4 regions of the Oryzomicrobium terrae genome follow, and region 2 is predicted to be linked to each of the others. Evidence: predicted binding sites of a transcription regulator. Region 2 holds the regulator's gene; each other region holds the start of a gene.

Region 1 (4,663 bases), 1.0 Mb from region 2:
GGATTTCAGCATCCGGGGTGGAAGAGGGAGCAGCAATGGCCTGGGGGGCCAGCAGGCTGCCCAGGCCCACGGCGAGGAATGCCAGGGCGGCCTCCCTCAACCCCAGGGGGCGGGGGTTGCGCAGGTTACGTGGGGTGTTCATGGACGTCATTCCAGTAGTGAAAACATCTCCAGCCTATTCCCTTGCCTTGAGTAGGGGAATAGCGAGTTCAGGCGATTCTGATAGGTACTTTTTCCTATAGGCGTAGGGGGTATCGCTATATTTGCCTCTGGGAAGGGCGGGGCTGGCAACCGAAATATGGATGGCGCGATCCCTGTGACCCCTGTGACCCCCGCGACCCCCGAGATCCCCGAGATCCCCGAGATCCCCGAGATCCCCGAGATCCCCGAGATCCCCGAGATCCCCGAGATCCCCGATCGCCCTGATAGATTCGTGGCTTGCTAGGGTTCCCTGCTTTTTCCAATGAAAAAAGCCCGGGGTTCTTCTCCCGGGCTTTTGCTTGGGGCATGGGCAAGATCAGGCGCGCAGCAGTCCGAGCACGAGTTGACCGGTGACTTTGGTCTGGGCGATGAGGCCGCCGGCGGCTTGCTGGAGGATCTGCGAACGCGCCAGTCCTGCGGTCTCGGCGGCGTAGTCGGTGTCCTGGATGCGCGAACGGCTGGCGATCAGGTTCTGCTCGCTGCTCTGCAGGTTTGTAACCGCGGTTTCCAGTCGGGAAAGCTGGGCGCCGATGCGGGCGCGCTGTTTGTTCACGTAGGCCAGGGCTTCATCGACATGGACGATGGAAACGCTGGCGCCGGCCCCGGTGCTCAGATCGGTATCGTCGATGCCCAGGGCAAAGGCATTCACGGCGCCCAATTCGACCTGCAGATTTTCCCCTGCCTTGGCGCCGATCTGAAAGCTCACCTGGCGCGATCCGGCTCCGCCACCGAGGTTCTCGAAGGTTTCCTTGAAGCCCGAGAGCACATCGTTGGGGTCGTAGCCCTTGCCGCCGCCAAAGGGCACGATCGAATCGGCAGTCTGCTCAGGGCCTCCGTCAGCATCCAGGCCACCCACTGCGCCGGTGTCGGCATTGGTCAGGTTGATGCGATTCTGGATATAGGCCACACCATTGGCCTGGAAGTCGCTTTCGAAGGTGGCGAGGTTTTTGCCGATGAGACTCTGTAGTGCCGTATCCAGATCGCTGCCAGGGTTCTTGTTCAGGTACTGCATCAAGCCCTTGATGCCGCCCGCGCCGGCCGCCTTGAGCTGGTCGTGCAGATAACGCACTTTTACGTAAGCCCCGGAGTAGTGCTGGGAGTCGCTGGCCCAGCCTGCGCCATTGACCGAACCGACGACGGCGGCCATGCCGGCAGCGCCCCCGCCTGCGGCGGCAATGTCGATCTTCAGGCGTTCGTCGGCACCGTGGATGAATTCGGCCGAGCCCTCCTTGAACCAGGTCGGGACGCTCTGGGTGATGGCGCTGTTCATGACCGCGTGCACCATTTCGTGCATGACCGTGCGGTCTGTGTAGAAGGGATAGGTGCCGCCGTTGGGCAAGTTGGCCGGAGTGGCATCGGCCATGTCCACCTGCAGGTCTTGGAAATAGCCGGGCTGGCTCGGTGGACCGACAAAGGCGGCGATATTGCCAGGGCCGTCGGTGAAGCTGGAAACGCCGATGTACATCTTTTCGCCACCGCCCTGGATACCGTAATACTGGGCGATCCGCGTTTCCGAACTGGACAGCCAGCCGATACGCATGCCGTCGAGCACGGCCCGTTTGTTCGGGTCGCCGCCGATACTGGAATGGCTCTGGGAGAAAATTTTTTCGCCGTTGAATTCGGCGGTTTCCCCCATGCGGGAAATTTCCTGGACTAGTTGGCGGGCTTCATCCTGGAGCGCTTGGCGGTCACTGGAGGAGTTGGTGTCGTTGGCAGCCTGGACCGACAGTTCGCGGATGCGCTGCAACGCATCAGAGACGGATGAGAGGGAACCGTCGGCCGTCTGCAGTAACGAGATACCGTCGTTGGCATTGCGGGCCGCCTGGCGCGAACCACGTATTTGCCCGGTCATGCGTTCTGAAATCGCCAGCCCCGCGGCATCGTCAGCAGCCGAATTGATACGCAACCCAGACGATAGCCGGCGGTAGGCGCGGGTGAGCGTGTTCTCTGCACCGCTCAATTGGCGGGCCGTGAACGCGGCGTCTAGGTTGGTGTTTATTTGCATGGTTATCGTGGCTGGATGACCGGCACAGACAAGCCTGTCGCGCAGGGCGGCATCCAACCTGCATAACGGCCGGATGTAAACAAACTTTAACTACGGGGGGCGAATGGTTTAGTTTTGATGGCCAGCGGTTGGTAATAGATTTTTGATAGCTGGACGCTATGAATGAAATTCAAGAATTGAATTTCATTTCTTGATAATCAATAGCTATCGTTGGTCGACCATTTCTGCCGATAGAAGGCTGGGAGATCGCTATGAAGACCGTGACGGTAGTGCAGGAGGTTCAGCACTTGATGTTGGGTATGTGGGCCCGGAGTGTCTGGCTGTAAGCCTGCGCGGGCGGTTCACTTCAATACGCTGCCGATTAAGCGCGATGCGCCCGACTTGACTCGAGACAAGCATCCCGTGCATCCCACCGTTGCGGTGGCAGGGGCGGGAAAGCCCGCGATGTGGCCTCTGCAGTGTGATCGAGCAGTGCGGTTTCCACCATGGAAGTTGGCGAAACTGCTCTGCATCGGTCAGGCAACAAGGCGTGAATCCGGGCAAAACGGCGGGTGCGGCTGGGCTACAATTCCAGCCGTTTTTTTGCGCTACAGGCCCCGTTGTGACCGTTTCAGCCATGCCCCCAACCACTGCCCTCAGTCCATGCCAGCAATGCGGCGCTTGCTGCGCTGCCTTTCGCGTGGATTTTCATCAGGCCGAGGGTGAAGGGGGAGGGTTGGGCTATGCCGGCGGAGTGCCACGGGAAATGGTTGTTCCGGTGATCGGTACGCTGCTGCGCATGAAGGGCACCGACGAGAATGAGTCCCGCTGCGTGGCCCTGTCTGGCGAAGTGGGCAAGGAAACGAGGTGCACCATTTATGCCCAGCGCCCCAGCCCATGCCGTGAGTTCAATCCCTATGCGGCTCTGGGGATTGGTGACGAGGCTTGCACCCGGGCACGGCGGCGGCATGGCTTGCCGCCGCTTGAAGAAAATCAGGCTACCAGCGCCAGCAGTTTGGCGTAGGCCTCGTCGAACTGGGCCAAGCCGGCCTGTTGCAACTCGTCGCCGAGCTGATCCAGGTCGATGCCGGCGGCTGCTACCCGGGCCAGTACCTGGCGGGCTTCAACCCAGTGATCGGTGAGGCGCGCTTCGGCTTCGCCATGGTCGCGGAACGCGGCCAAGGTGGTGTCGGGTACGGTGTTGATGGTGTGGGGGCCGATCAGTTCTTCGACGTAGAGAACGTCCCGGTAGGCCGGGTTCTTGGCCGAGGTCGAGGCCCACAACAGCCACTGGGGCTGAGCCCCGAGTTCCGCCAGGGGGGTGAAGCTGGAACGGATCTCGTCGATCCATTGCGCATAGGCCATCTTGGCGCTGGAAATGGCCGTTTTGCCTTGTAGGTCGGCCGGCAAACGGGTGTCGATGGCGGCGTCGATGCGGCTGATGAACACGCTGGCGACCGAGGCGATGCCTGTAAGCGCCAGTCCTTCGGCCCGGCGCCGTTCCAGGCCGCGCCGGTGGGCCGCCTGTACGCCCTGCAATTGGCGGTTGGAAAAGATCAGGGTGACGTTTACGTTGATGCCGGCGTAGATGGTGTCTTCGATGGCCTGGAGACCGGCCGGAGTGGCCGGGATCTTGATCATGGCGTTGGGCCGGTCGATCGCCTGCCAGAGCCGGCGGGCGGCGGCGGCTGTGCCCGCGGCATCATGGGCCAGCAATGGCGAGACTTCGAAACTGACGAATCCCTGGGTCCCCCCCGATGCCATGTAGACGCCTTGGAACAAGTCGCAGGCCTGGCGGATATCCGGCAGGGCTAGCGCTTCGAAACGGGCTTCTGCATCCGTGATGCGCGGCCGAAGTTCGGTCAGGGCCTGCTGGTAGGTTGGGTCGTTCTTGAGCGCGTTGTAGAAGATGGCCGGGTTGGAGGTCACGCCGGCAATGCCGTCCTCGTCCGCAAGCCGGGCCAGTTCGCCGGAATCCAGGAGGTGACGAGTGAGGTTGTCGAGCCAGAGCTGTTGGCCGAGATCGGCCACGGAGAGGAGTCGGGAGGACATGATGGCAGTGAAGGTCGTTCTGACAGGGCGCAATAACGCTTGATGAAGCCCGGCAGTGTAGCGGGGATTTTTTCCTGTCATTTGGTTTACATCAAGGTCGGGACGGGGGGGGCAAATCTGCGACAATCCGCCCATTCAACGTATTTCCTAGGAAATTCCCATGATTACCTTTCCCGTCCGCGGCGATTACATCCAGCTCGATCAACTTCTCAAAGCCGCCAGCCTGGTCGAATCCGGTGGGGAGGCCCATAGCGCGGTGGAAGAGGGGCTGGTGAAGGTTGATGGCCAGGTGGAAAGCCGCAAGCGCGCCAAGTTGCGCCCGGGGCAGCGGGTTCGTTTTGGCGCCGAAGAAATCCTGCTGGTGGCCGAAACGGATTGAGCCGGTGCGTTAGCCGGAAGCGAGCCGGTGCGCTGCCCGGGTCGTCT
Region 2 (4,663 bases):
CTCGGGGCCGATGCCATCATCCTCTCCAATCGCGGTGTCGCGGGCGGGGTCGAAATCATGGCGGTGGCTGCTCGGGACATGGCGGCCATTGCGCCGGGGGCGTCCCGGGACGAGCAGGGCTTGTCCCGTCCTAACGTGATGCCGCGTGAACTGGAAAACAGCGACGATTACTCGGTCAGCCTGTCCGCCGCCCGCAAGGCAGCGACGGCACCGGTGCGGCCGACGCCGATGCCGTTGGCCGATCTGGCCGGTGGCGCGCCCCCCGCGCCGGAGCAACGTCCGGCGCCTGCCCGTAGTCTTGCTCCGGAGGCGGCGTATGCCCCATTCCGGCAGATTCGCCAGGAAAATCGCCAGGACCATGGTCCTGCGTCCCGAAATGCCGAACTTCCTCGTGCGCCGCAACCTTCCCACGAGCCCGCTGCCGCCAGCGAACTGCGCCGCGCGATTCGCCCCGAGGCGGCGCCGCGGATGGAGGAACCGGCGGTATCCCACGCCGTGATGGACGAACTGCGCGCATTGCGCAAGGTGGTGGAGCAGCACCTGGCGGGCTTCAGCTGGGCGGAGACCGGGCGTACCGAGCCGGGCAAGACCCAGGCGCTGGCCCAGCTTCTTGATGCCGGCTTTTCGCCACAATTTGCCCGTGATTTATTGTCCGGACTTCCCTCCGGGCTGGATGCCACCCAGGCCATGATGTGGGTCAAGGGAGCGGCGGACCGGTCTTTGATGACGCTGTCGTCCGACGCCGACATCATCGAGCAGGGGGGGGTCTATGCCTTGGTCGGTCCAACCGGTGTGGGCAAGACCACCACGACTGCCAAGCTTGCAGCCCGTTGCGTGGTGCGCCATGGTGCAGCCAAAGTCGCGTTGGTAACCACCGACGGTTACCGGATCGGGGCCCACGAGCAACTGCGCATTTATGGCCGCATTCTGGGGGTGTCGGTACATCTGGTCCGCGATGCTGCCGACCTGCGCCAGACCCTGGCGGAGCTTTCCCACAAGCACATGGTGTTGATCGACACCATGGGGATGAGCCAGAAAGACAAGCATGTACAAGAACAGATCGCCATGCTGGTATCCGGCGGCAGCGTACGCCGTCTGTTGCTGCTTTCCGCGACCAGCCGGGGCGATACCCTGGATGATGTGATCCGCGCCTATCGGGGGGAACAGCCAGGGGATGGCGTGGCGGGGTGCATCCTGACCAAGGTGGATGAAGCAGCCAGCCTGGCGACTTCCCTGGACGCGGTAATCCGTCATGGCCTGTCCCTGCATTACGTCTCCAATGGTCAGCGGGTGCCTGAGGATCTCCATCTGCCCAATCGCAACTACCTGCTGCACCGTGCTTTTCGTGATGTGCCTGGTACCTCGCCGCACCGCTATTCCGGGGTGGAATCGACCCTGGTGATGGCCAATGCCGGCTTGTCCACCACGGGTGGCGGCCATGGCTGATTTCTACGTCGACCAAGCTGCCGGATTGCGCCGCCTGTTCGGCCAGGAGCCGGTTCGGGTCGTCAATTTCATCGCGGGGCGGACAGGCGTTGGGAGGACCGTCGCCTTGGCCCAACTGGCCGCAACCCTGGCGCGCCAGGGTCAGGAAGTGCTGGTGCTTGATGAAAACATCCGCAAGCCTGTGGCCGATTTGTTTGGGGTTCCGCACCGCGCCGACCTGTTCCAGGTGATGAATGGCCATGTGGCGATGGCCGAAGCTCTGTTGCCCGTTTGTGCGGGTGTGACCGTGCTGCCGGTGGCCCGGGCGATCCGCGCCATGGCTGGCTTCAACCCGGCGCAGCAGCGCGCCCTGGTCGGCGCCTTGGAGCAGATCGACCGTCCAGTAGATGTGATCCTGGTGGATAGCGCCCAGGATAATCCGGCCGGGGTGTCTCCCCTGGGGTTGGCTGCCAGCGAAACGATGGTCGTGGTATCCGGGGATACCGCGGCCATTACCGAGGCCTATGCCTTGATCAAGCGGATGAGCATGACTTATGGGCGCCGGCATTTTCGTGCCCTGCTCAACAATATCCGCCTTCCGGAAGAAGCGGCGGCGATCTTCGACAACATGGCCCAAGTGGCTGCCAGCCGCTTGGGGGTGCGTGTGGACCTGGCGGCAACCTTGCCCCACGACGAGGCCTTGCGGCGCGCTGTGCAGGTTGCCCAACCGGTCATCGGCGCCTATCCCGATAGTCCGGTTGCTTATGCTCTGCGGATGTTGGCTGCCGACCTGATGACTTGGCCTGTCGCCGATTCCCAAGGACCGGGCGGGCTCGGACAGTTCACCCAACAGCTGTTACACTTGAGCCAACGCATAACGCCTGCCGCCGTCCACGCCGGATAGCCAGTACCAGAGCCGATGTATACCCCCGCCGGACAGCTGGACAGGGAGCAGCTGATCCAGCATTTTGCCCCGCTCGTCAAACGTATCGCCCATCACCTGATGGCGCGGTTGCCTGCGAGCGTGCAGGTGGATGACCTGGTCCAAAACGGCATGATCGGCCTGCTCGATGCCATCGGCCGCTACGAGAGCGGACTCGGCGCCCAGTTCGAAACCTATGCCACCCAGCGCATTCGCGGTGCCATGCTTGATGGCTTGCGCGAGAACGATTGGCTGCCGCGGGGAATCCGGCGTGAGTTACGCCGCGTCGAAAAGGCGCTACATCAGTTGGAACATGCCCAGGGGCGTTCCCCGACGGAGCTGGAACTGGCCGAGGCCTTAGGTATGCCCTTGGCGGACTACCAGCGTCTGCTCCTGGAGGCACGGGGGCATCAGATCCTCTATTTCGAGGATTTCTCCGAAGAAGAAGGCGAGTCGTTCCTCGATCGCCACGTCAGCGACGACGACACCACGCCGTTGCAACAGCTGGAAGAGCAGGCCCTGCGGCAAGCCCTGGTCGAAGGAATCGATGCGCTCCCGGAGCGGGAAAAGCTGGTGATGGCGCTGTACTACGAAGAAGAACTAAATCTGCGCGAGATCGGTGAAGTCCTCGGAGTCACCGAATCGCGCGTCTGCCAGCTGCACAGCCAGGCGATTGCCCGGCTGCGTGCCCGAGTCCTGGGCGAGGAGGGGAAAGTGAAGAAAACCAAGAAGGGGCGTCATGGATAAGATCAGCCTGATCGGCTTGGTGGTAGGTATAACCGCGATCGTCGGGGGACAAATTTTTGAAGGCGGGCACATTGGCTCTCTCATCCAGCCGACGGCCTTTGTCATCGTGATCGGCGGTACCTTGGGCGCCATTCTTCTGCAAAGCCCCTCGGCCACCTTCACCCGGGCGGTGCGTATGCTCAAGTGGGTGGTGTTTCCCCCCCAGGTGGAGTCGAAGCGTTTGATCGACCAGGTCGCGAACTGGAGCCAGATTTCCCGTCGTGAAGGTTTGCTCGCCCTTGAAGGGTTTATTGCCGCCCAGACCGACCCTTTTTATCGCAAAGGCCTGCAACTGCTGGTGGATGGCGCCGAGCCGGAGCGGCTGCGTGAAGTGCTCGAAGTCGAGATCGGCGCTTATGAAAACGATCTCAAGCTGGCGGCAAAAGTGTGGGAATCGGCAGGTGGCTATTCGCCCACCATCGGCATTCTTGGCGCAGTGATGGGCTTGATCCACGTGATGGAAAACCTGACCGACCCCTCCAAGCTTGGGGCCGGTATCGCTGTGGCCTTTGTTGCCACGATTTACGGGGTTGGCATGGCTAACCTGGTCTTGATCCCCATGTCGAAAAAACTGCTGGCCTATGTCGGCCGCCTGGTGACCGCGCGGGAAATGTTCGTGGACGGCCTAGTGGGGATCGCCAACGGGGATAATCCGCGCATCATCGAAGGCCGCATGCGCGGCTACTTGGGCTGACGGTCATGGCACGGCGGCGGCGTGGCCACGAGGAGGAGCACGAGAATCTCGAACGCTGGCTCGTTTCCTACGCAGACTTCATCACCTTGCTGTTTGCCTTCTTCGTGGTGATGTATGCCATTTCCTCGGTGAACGAGGGTAAGTACCGGGTTTTATCCGACTCTCTGGTCTCGGCCTTCCGCAACGTTCAAGTAGTCGGTGCAGGGCAGATGAACATCGTTACGCCGCCCAACGCCTCGATCAAGCAGATCGTGGTCAAACAGGATCCGCAGACTGCTGCGCGTCGGCAAGCCCAGCGCGACAAGATGCGCAACGTGGCCCAGGACATCTTCCGGGCTCTAGCCCCCTTGGTTCGACAGGGCAAGGTTCGGCTGGTGGAAACCGACAAGGGGGTGACCATCGAAATCGCCGACAGCGTGCTGTTTTCCCCAGGGCAGGCGCAACTGGAGCCGACGTCGGCCCAGGCGTTGCGCATGGTTGGCGAAGTGCTGGCACCGACCGAGTTTCCAATCGTGGTCGAGGGGCATACCGACAATGTGCCGATCCGCACGGCCTTGTATCCCTCCAACTGGGAATTGTCGGCGGTGCGTGCCACCACGGTGCTGCGCCTCTTTGCTGATGCCGGGGTGTCGCCCCAGCGGCTGACGGCCATTGGCTACGGCGAGCACCGGCCAGTCGAGGGCAATGACACTCAAGAGGGGCGGGCACGTAATCGGCGGGTTTCCATCTTGATCGAATCGGCAATTCCCGCCGAGCCAGAAGTGCCACCGCCGGCTGCGCCGCCCTCTGCCCCGGTTAGCGGCGATGGCGTGACCCCGTCCCCGGCGGCGGCTTCG
Region 3 (4,663 bases), 620 kb from region 2:
TCCGGAGGCGGCCAGGGCGGGGAGAGAGTAAAATTCGCCGCTTCGGCCCGCCGGGGTCGAAAAGCGTTGCCGGGTGGTTGCGTAAGGGTTCGGCTGGGTCATGACAACTCCTTGAGGACTGTCGCAGGATCGGCTCCGTGGCTTGGAGGCACCTGATTGATCTTAGTCCGACCCGGTGTTGCCTGTCGGGTTCCGCCGCTGGTGCGTTGCAACGCACCGGCCGGCTTCGATCTCCCCCAAAGAATGCCAGTGTTTTTTTGCGCTTTTTTGGCGTCCGACGTTCACACCCTAACGCTAAAAAGCTATCATATATAAGACTTGGGTCCGCCTTGGCGGATGCCAGGGAGTTTGGACCTTCTCGTGTGAGGATTGAGCCGTGCTGGAAACCTATCGTGCCCACGTGGCCGAGCGCGCTGCGCTTGGCATTCCGCCCCTGCCGCTGACGGCGAAGCAGACCGAAGAACTGATCGCGCTGCTGAAGAACCCGCCCAAGGGCGAAGAGCAGGCCCTGGTTGAGCTCATCACCCACCGCGTGCCGGCCGGCGTGGATGACGCCGCCAAGGTCAAGGCCGCCTTCCTGGCCAAGGTCGCCAAAGGCGAAGAATCCTGCGCCCTGGTGTCCCGCGCCAAGGCCACCGAACTGCTGGGCACCATGCTCGGCGGCTTCAACATCAAGCCCCTGATCGACCTGCTCGGCGACGCCGAAGTGGGCGGCGTGGCGGCCGAGGGCCTGAAGAAGACCCTGCTGGTGTTCGACTACTTCCACGACGTGGCCGAGCTGGCCAAGTCCGGCAACGCCAACGCCAAGGCCGTGCTGCAGTCCTGGGCCGATGGCGAGTGGTTCACCTCCCGCCCCGAAGTGCCGGCTTCCCAGAAGCTCACCGTTTTCAAGGTCACCGGCGAAACCAACACCGACGACCTGTCCCCGGCCCCGGATGCCTGGTCCCGCCCGGACATCCCGCTGCACGCCCTAGCCATGCTGAAGAACCCGCGCCCGGGCATCACCCCGGAAGAAGCCGGCGTGCGCGGCCCGGTCAAGTTCCTCGAAGAACTGCGCGCCAAGGGCAACCTGGTTGCCTACGTGGGTGACGTGGTCGGCACCGGCTCCTCCCGCAAGTCCGCCACCAACTCGGTGCTGTGGTTCACCGGCGAAGACATCCCCTTCGTCCCGAATAAGCGCTTCGGCGGCGTCTGCCTGGGTTCCAAGATCGCCCCGATCTTCTTCAACACCATGGAAGACGCCGGCGCCCTGCCGATCGAAATCGACGCCGGCCAGATGGACATGGGCGACGAGATCGAGCTGAAGGTCGATCACGCCAGCGGTAAGGTCACCGCCCTCAAGAACGGTGCCGTGATCGCCGAATCCCAGCTCAAGACCCTGGTGATCCTGGACGAAGTGCGCGCCGGCGGCCGCATCCCCCTGATCATCGGCCGTGGCCTCACCGCCAAGGCCCGCGAGGCCCTGGGCCTGGCCCCCTCCACCCTGTTCCGCCTGCCCCAGAACCCGGCCGATTCCGGCAAGGGTTTCTCCCTGGCGCAGAAGATGGTCGGCCGCGCCTGTGGCCTGCCGGAAGGCCAGGGCATCCGCCCGGGTACCTACTGCGAACCGAAGATGACCACCGTCGGTTCCCAGGACACCACCGGCCCCATGACCCGCGACGAACTGAAGGACCTGGCTTGCCTGGGCTTCTCCGCCGACATGGTGATGCAGTCCTTCTGCCACACCGCCGCCTACCCGAAGCTGGTGGACGTGCGCATGCACCGCGAGCTGCCGTCCTTCATCAGCACCCGCGGCGGCGTCGCCCTGCGTCCGGGTGACGGCGTGATCCACTCCTGGCTGAACCGCCTGCTGCTGCCGGACACCGTCGGCACCGGCGGTGACTCCCACACCCGTTTCCCGATCGGCATCTCCTTCCCGGCCGGCTCCGGTCTGGTGGCCTTCGCCGCCGCTACCGGCGTGATGCCCCTGGATATGCCCGAATCCGTGCTGGTGCGCTTCAAGGGCAAGATGCAGCCCGGCGTCACCCTGCGTGACCTGGTCAATGCCATTCCCCTGTACGCCATCCGCCAGGGCCTGCTGACCGTCGAGAAGAAGGGCAAGAAGAACATCTTCTCCGGCCGCATCCTGGAAATCGAAGGTCTGCCCGACCTGAAGGTGGAACAGGCCTTCGAACTGACCGACGCTTCCGCCGAGCGCTCCGCCGCCGGCTGCACGGTGCACCTCAACAAGGAACCGATCGTCGAGTACATGAACTCGAACATCACCTTGATGAAGTGGATGATCGCCAACGGCTACCAGGATGCCCGCACCCTGAAGCGCCGCATCAAGGCCATGGAAGAGTGGATCGCCAAGGGCGAGCTGCTCAAGGCCGACGCCGATGCCGAATACGCCGCCGTGATCGAGATCGACCTGGCCGACATCAAGGAGCCCATCGTCGCCTGCCCGAACGACCCGGACGACGTGAAACTGCTGTCCGAAGTCGCCGGCGACAAGATCGACGAAGTGTTCATCGGCTCGTGCATGACCAACATCGGCCACTTCCGCGCCGCGGGCAAGGTGCTGGATGGCAAGTCCGACATCCCGACCCGTCTGTGGATCGCCCCGCCGACCAAGATGGACGCCATGATCCTCAACGAGGAAGGCTACTACTCGGTTCTCGGCAAGTCCGGCGCCCGCATGGAAATGCCCGGCTGCTCCCTGTGCATGGGCAACCAGGCGCAGATCCGCAAGGGTTCCACCGCCATGTCCACCTCCACCCGGAACTTCCCGAACCGGCTGGGCATCGACACCCGGGTTTACCTGGGTTCCGCCGAACTGGCGGCTGTCTGCGCCCTGCTCGGCAAGATCCCGAGTGTGGCCGAGTACATGGAGCAGGTGAACGTGGTCAACCAGAAGGCTGCCGATATCTACCGCTACATGAACTTCGACCAGATCGCCGAGTTCAAGGACGTGGCCGATACCGTCACGCTCTGACGATGCAGGAATAAAACCAAAGGAAGTAGCGAGGAGGGAACGGCTCCGCCCACAAGGCGGGGCCGTTTTTTTTTGCGCCTGTTGCAGGATGGGGCGGTGGCAGCACATATCCGAACAGGCGCTTCGATGCACGTGCAGCATCGCCAGGCAGCCCCTCAGTTTGCCGTTCTGAGTGGCCGACTTGCCGAATTGCCTGGCATCGATGGGCCGCGGTGTGAATATTTGCCTGGGTGTGTCAATTTATCGTCAGGAATCGCTCAAGTTTCTCCTGCAGCGAACGCTATAACGATAAGAGGCTGGCATAAGGCCGGTTCGATTCTGGAGACTCCCATGACGATTTCCCTTCCTACGGGCAGTGCCGCTGCCGCCACTGCTTCGCAATCGAGCAAAGCGGCCCAGCCGTTACCTGCGGCAGGAGCCGACAAGGCCAAGGCCAGCGGTGACTCCCAGGTGAAAAGTGCTGAAGCGTCTGCCCGCAGCGCCTTGAATGTGCAGATTTTGCAGTCGTCCTTGGAAGTGTCGATCCAGGCAGGGGATAAATCCCAGGCCCTGCTGTTCCGTTCGGCCATCGACAAGATCAATGAAGCGCTTGCTCCGGATCTGGGGCCCGATGCCCTGCAAGGTGCCATGAGCCAGGATAATTCTCCGGAGGCAACCGCCGGCCGTATCGTTGCCTTGTCCACTGGCTTTTTTGACGCCTACGCCGCCCAGCATCCGGGTGAAGATCCCGAGACCTTGGCGCGGAACTTCGTGGACCTGATCCGTGGCGGCTTCGAGAAGGGGTTTGGCGAAGCCAAGGAACTGCTCAAGGGATTGGGGGTGCTGAGCGGCGATATCGAGAGCGGCATCATGAAAACCTACGACCTGGTGCATAAGGGGCTGGACGATTTCCTTGGCGCCAAGCTTGCTCCGCCGGCCGCGAGCGATACCGCGTCCCCGGGTGGCGATAAAGCGACCGCCGCATCGTCCTGAGACGTTCTTATGCCTCATGCCCCCGCAGTGGATAACCGCGGAGGACTGCTGGGGGAGTTAGCCCGCATACATCCAGTTGCGGGTCAGGGGCAGGGAGCTGGCGTGGCCGTAAGGCGTCGCGAGGATCTGGTGGATGGCCATCCAGCCATGGCGAAAGCCGTGGGCACAACCGGCCAGGTAGACGCGCCAGATGCGGTAGCGCTTTTCGCCGGCGATGCGACGGATGGCTTCGGCGTTGGCCTCGAAGCGCTGCGCCCAGTGGTCCAGGGTCAGCGCGTAATGGCGGCGCAGGTTTTCCACGTCTGCAGTTTCCAGGCCGGCGGCTTCCAGTTCGCGCAGTGCCAGTGAGATGTGCGGTAGTTCCCCGTTGGGAAAGACATAGCGGTCGATGAATCGGCCGCCCCCCCAGGGAGTTTCTCCCGATTCGGGATCAGTGGACGTGATGCCGTGGTTGAGCACGATGCCGTCATCCTTGAGCAGATGGCGCAGGGTGGTGAAGTAGCCGCGCAGGTGTTTGAGGCCGACGTGCTCGAACATGCCGATGCTGGTGATGCGGTCGAACTTGCCCGTCATGTCCCGGTAGTCGGTGAGATGCACCTCGCAGCGATTGGCCAGGCCGGCCCTGGCAATGCGCTCCTTGGCTAGCTCGTATTGCTGCTGTGACAGGGTGATGCCCACGGCTGTGGCGCCATATTTTTCCACGGCCCGCAGGATCAG
Region 4 (4,663 bases), 230 kb from region 2:
ACCTTGGAGACGGCTTCGCCGCGCACCACGTGCAGGTCCTTGATGATCGACAGCTGCTTGATCTGGTCGAGGAACACCTCGCGCTGCCCCACGGTGCCGGTGATCATCATGCCGGTGAGGCCGGCCATGGTCATCTCGTGGATGCTCTTGGCGAAGCTTTCCGCTTGATTGACGGCGGTATCGCGGGTGACTGCGGTTTCCCAGACGATCATGCCGCTCCAGGCGGCCACCAGCACCAGCCAGATCGCGGCGGTCAGACGAACCCAGATGCTCCAGTCGGCGATACGCTTCATGAGACCCGTTACCTCCCAATGGCCATGGCCCGCGAACGGGTGGCCTTGTTTTTAGTAGGCCTGGGGCGGGTGTTCGAGCCCGCCGCCGGCAGGGGCGTGTCGCCCGATTTGCTTCAGGCAGCCACGTCTATCTGTTGGATTGTGCCAGCCGCTCCCGACTCGTGCAAAAACACGCCGGTGGCGCGGATCTGCGCCTGGAGCCGGTTGGCGCTGTCCTTGAGGTCGAAAGGGGTGGCCTGGCCGGTGGTGGAAAGAGCGCCGATGCCTTGGTCGGCAAGGGATTTGAACACCGGGCCGTTGGCGCCGAGGGTCCAGGTACCGAGGTGGGGGAAGGCTGGGTCGGCCTCGTCGATCCAGCCGTTGCCGTCCGCATCGAGGGCGGCCAGTTCGGCAAAACCGTTGCCGCTGGTCGGACCGAATAGCTCGCGGCCGTCGTTCACCTGACCGTCGCCGTTGCGGTCGAAGGCGAGAAAAGCGCTGCCGCTGGCGACAAAGGGCAGGCTTTCCTTCTGTCCATCGCCATTCAGGTCGAAGGCGACCTTCAGGTCCGACAACTGGGCGGCGTTACCGTTGAAGTTGAGCACCAGCGGGTCCCGCATCTTGGCGTCACCCAGGCGCAGGCGTTCGCTGTAGGTGGCCTCGAACTGGCGGCTCATGGTCAGGGATGCCTGGAAGTTGATTTCCCGGCCGTCGGCGGTGCGCACCACGCCGTTGGCGGCGAAGGTGGTGGTCTCGCTCTCCCGTACCGTTTCCTTGTAGTCGTACTCGACGCCGAAACCGGCCCGTTGCGCGGCGGCATTGCCGGCCTGGGCGTTGCCGTTCGGATCGGGTGGGGCAGACACGTCCGTCGCGGCCGGGGCGCTGATGTCGCGGGCGTTGAAGAGTTGAATGGTCTGGCCCGTGAGCATTTCGATCACGGCTTTGAGCAGCTTCATGCGCGGGTCCAGGCCGTTGTCGCCGTTCGGGTCGCTGGCGGCGACGGCCTGGCCCACGGGATTCTGGTTGGCTGCATTGGCGCTGTCGTTTTGCTGGGCCGCCAGGGCCGCCTGGGAAAGTTCCACCAGGGGGCGCAGCGCGTCCGGCACGCCCGAGGCGCCGTTGCCCGAATTGATTGCACCGGCCGCGCCGGTCTGGTTGGTCGGGGCGCTCTGGCCTTCGAAATCGGGGCGGCGGTCGCCAACCCAGGCGCGCAGGCTTTCGCTGACCTCCCGCTGGGATTGGGCGGCGTGGCTGGAGCGTTGCTCCAGGATGGACTGGGTGATGTGCATGGGTGGGCTCCGGGCGCGGTTACCCATGCGTTAACGGCCAAGATGACGAAAGCTTAACCTGGGCCAAGACCTAGGATTGGCGCGGGTCTTCACGGCATGTGCCTGGAAGTCCGCGCCAGTCCTCGCGCTCCGGGCAGGTATCGTGAAGATGCCCGCCCCTTCTAGGGGTTGGCCCGATGCTTGGCCCTAAACTGGGCCGACACCTGGCCCCATTACTCCCGGGCGCCGAGCAACCGCGCCCGGGCCACGGACTCGGCCAGGCCCTGGTCGTCCCGGGGCGCTTTGGTTGGCCAGCCGGCCAACTGGCGCTCGGCCAGGTCGGCCAGGGCGGCGATCCAGTCGGGGCGCTCGTTGAGGCAGGGCAGGTAGTGGAAGACCTGGCCGCCGGCATTGAGGAAGTCGGCCTTCACCTCCTGGGCGATCTCCTCCAGGGTTTCCAGGCAGTCGGCGACGAAGCCCGGGCAGAGCACGTCCACCCGGGTCACCCCGTCCTGGGGCAGCTTGGTCAGGGTCGGTGCGGTGTAGGGCTGCAGCCACTCGGCCTTGCCGAAGCGGGACTGGAAGGTGGTGAGCACCTGCTGTTCGGGCAGCCCTAGGGCCCGGGCGAGCAGCCGGGCGGTCTTGTGGCATTCGCAGTGGTAGGGGTCGCCCAGATCCAGGGTGCGCTTGGGCACGCCGTGAAAGCTCATTACCAGCCGGTAGGACGGGTCGTTCTCGGCGGGCTTGCCGTGGGCCTGCCAGTGCTCGCGCACGCTGGCGGCCAGGGCGGCGATGTAACCGGGATCGTCGGCAAAGCTGCGCTGGCTGCGCAGCTCGGGCTGGTTGCGCAGGCCGGCGAGCCACTGGCCGGCCTGGTCGAGCACGGTGGCGGTGGTGCTGGCCGAATACTGGGGGTAGGCGGGCAGCAGCAGGATGCGGGTGTGGTTCTCGGCTTTGAGCCGGTCGAGTACCTCGGGCAGGGCCGGGCTGCCATAGCGCATCGCCCAGGTGACCGTGACCCGGTGGCCGCGCTCGCCGAGCAGGCCTTTCAGCAGCTTGGCCTGGCGCTCGGTGTGCACCTTGAGGGGCGAGCCTTCCGGGGTCCAGATGGTGGCGTACTTGGCGGCGGACTGCTTGGGCCGGGTGTTGAGAATGATGCCGTTGAGGATCGGCCACCACACTGCCTTGGGGATTTCCACCACCCGGGGGTCGGAGAGGAATTCCTTGAGGTAGCGGCGCACCGCTTCGGGGGTGGGGGAGTCGGGGGAACCGAGGTTGACCAGCACTACGGCGGTTTGGGGCGGGGTACCGTGCTTGAACGGGGGCTCGGGCTGGAAGCGGGGCATGGCGGTCCTGTGGCGGATTCTGGTTCTAGGGAAACTGGTCTCAGCGGTGGCGCCGAGAAGCGGGATTGCAGAGCGGTTCTGGGCAACCGGCGCAGGCGCTGCCGGCCGGTGCCGGCAGGGTCAGGCGGTGGCCTGGTAGGTGAGGGCGGAAGAGAGCAGCCGGGCGGTGATGTCCACGATCGGGATGACCCGCTCGTAGGCCATGCGGGTCGGGCCGATCACCCCCACCGAGCCGATCACCTGGCCGTTGGCCTCGTAGGGCGCGGTGACTACGCTGCACTCGTCCAGGGGGGCGATGCCCGATTCGTTGCCGATGTAGATCTGCACCCCATCGGCCTTGTTCGACAGGTCGAGCAGGCGTACCAGGCCGGTCTTGTGCTCGAACAGGTCGAACAGCTCGCGCAGGCGGCGCACGTTGGACGAGAGGTCGTCCACGTCGAGCAGGTTGCGCTCGCCGGAGATCACGTAGCGTTCGCTGCTTTCGCCCAGGGTCTGGTCGCCGACGGCCAGCACCGCGCTCATCAGCCGCTGCAGGTCGGACTTGAGTTCGCGCAGTTCGGCGTCGAGGCGGCCGCGTACCTGATCGAAATCCAGGCCGGCGCAGTGCTGGTTGAAGTAGTTGGCGGCGGTGACCAGTTCCGAGGGCGAATAGGCCGTCTCGGTGAACAGGATGCGGTTCTGCACCTCGCCGTCCGAGGTGACGAGGATCAGCAGAATGCGTTTTTCCGACAGGCTGAGGAACTCGATCTGCTTGATGCGCGGCGCCTGGCGGCGCGGTGCCACCACCACTCCGGCAAAATGGGACAGGTCGGACAGGATGCGCGAGGCCGAAGAGAGCAATTGTTGGGGCTGGCCCGGGTCGAGCTGGTGCTCCAGGGCGGCGATCTGGCCCTTTTCCAGGGGTTGCACGGTGAGCAGGGAATCGACGAACAGCCGGTAGCCCCGCGGCGTCGGTACCCGGCCGGCGGAGGTATGGGGGCTGGCAACGAAGCCGGCCTCCTCCAGGTCGGCCATCACGTTGCGGACCGTGGCGGGGGAGAGGTCGAGGCCGGAATACCGGGACAGGGCGCGGGAGCCGATGGGCTCGCCTTCGGCGATGTACCGTTCGACCAGGGTCTTGAGTAGGATGCGGGCGCGTTCGTCGAGCATGGCCTGCTAATGTTACCGAAAAGGGAGCCAACAATAATGCCGCGTACTAAAACCGGGGGCCGTCAGGTGGGGCGAGTCCGGCGGCGGCGATGTTTTGTGGTTTAATTTTGCCATGCCACAGTCGTTCAGCACTCCCCGCACCGTCGCCCTCATCGGCAAGTACCACAGTCCCGAGGTGGCCGACACCTTGCTGGCCCTGGCTCAGGCCTTGAGCGACCGGGGCGTCAGGGTTCTGGTGGAAGCCGATACTGCCGACAACATCGCCGGCTTCGGTGCCGCCAGCGGCCACGGCCTGGCGACCCATCACACCCTGGGCGGCCTGGCCGCCTTCGAGGCCGTGGATTTCTCGGTGATCGGCGATCGGGCCAACGTGGCCATCGTCGTCGGCGGCGACGGCACCATGCTCAACGCCGCCCGCAAACTGGCCCGCTACAAGGTGCCGCTGGTGGGGGTCAATCAGGGCCGCCTGGGCTTCATGACCGACATCGCTCGTTCCGACATGCTGTCGTGCCTGGACGATCTGCTCGAAGGCCGCTTTACCCCGGAAAACCGCCTGCTGCTCGGGAGCGAGGTGATCCGCGGCGGCGAGGTCGTATCCGCCAATGTGGCCCTCAACGACGTAGTGGTG

What was found. Region 2 encodes FliA, which starts transcription of late flagellar genes. Its sites were predicted from a motif close to CTAAAGTTNNNNNNNNNNNNGCCGNTA; they were not measured.
Region 1: OTERR_RS09045 (flagellinolysin) is a predicted target of FliA. The motif match lies at 2,270-2,296, and genes of this name have one in related genera.
Region 3: OTERR_RS07350 (DUF5610 domain-containing protein) is a predicted target of FliA. The motif match lies at 3,231-3,257, and genes of this name have one in related genera.
Region 4: OTERR_RS05455 (VCBS repeat-containing protein) is a predicted target of FliA. The motif match lies at 1,593-1,619, and genes of this name have one in related genera.

The regions. Positions count from the first base shown of each region.
Region 1 is NZ_CP022579.1:1,969,881-1,974,543, reverse strand. Features, by position in the region: gene OTERR_RS09050 (c-type cytochrome) at 1-142, opposite strand, end outside; gene OTERR_RS16580 (hypothetical protein) at 317-445, shown strand; gene OTERR_RS09045 (flagellinolysin) at 518-2,263, opposite strand; gene OTERR_RS09040 (YkgJ family cysteine cluster protein) at 2,823-3,209, shown strand; gene tal (transaldolase) at 3,179-4,237, opposite strand; gene OTERR_RS09030 (RNA-binding S4 domain-containing protein) at 4,398-4,616, shown strand; gene nfi (deoxyribonuclease V) at 4,626-4,663, opposite strand, start outside.
Region 2 is NZ_CP022579.1:963,919-968,581, forward strand. Features, by position in the region: gene flhF (flagellar biosynthesis GTPase FlhF) at 1-1,446, shown strand, start outside; gene OTERR_RS04450 (MinD/ParA family ATP-binding protein) at 1,439-2,329, shown strand; gene OTERR_RS04455 (RNA polymerase sigma factor FliA) at 2,345-3,094, shown strand; gene OTERR_RS04460 (flagellar motor protein) at 3,087-3,827, shown strand; gene motD (flagellar motor protein MotD) at 3,833-4,663, shown strand, end outside.
Region 3 is NZ_CP022579.1:1,585,667-1,590,329, forward strand. Features, by position in the region: gene acnA (aconitate hydratase AcnA) at 1-102, opposite strand, end outside; gene OTERR_RS07345 (bifunctional aconitate hydratase 2/2-methylisocitrate dehydratase) at 377-2,974, shown strand; gene OTERR_RS07350 (DUF5610 domain-containing protein) at 3,305-3,946, shown strand; gene OTERR_RS07355 (SAM-dependent methyltransferase) at 4,004-4,663, opposite strand, start outside.
Region 4 is NZ_CP022579.1:1,194,352-1,199,014, forward strand. Features, by position in the region: gene OTERR_RS05450 (methyl-accepting chemotaxis protein) at 1-293, opposite strand, end outside; gene OTERR_RS05455 (VCBS repeat-containing protein) at 407-1,561, opposite strand; gene hemH (ferrochelatase) at 1,774-2,886, opposite strand; gene hrcA (heat-inducible transcriptional repressor HrcA) at 3,007-4,035, opposite strand; gene OTERR_RS05470 (NAD(+)/NADH kinase) at 4,148-4,663, shown strand, end outside.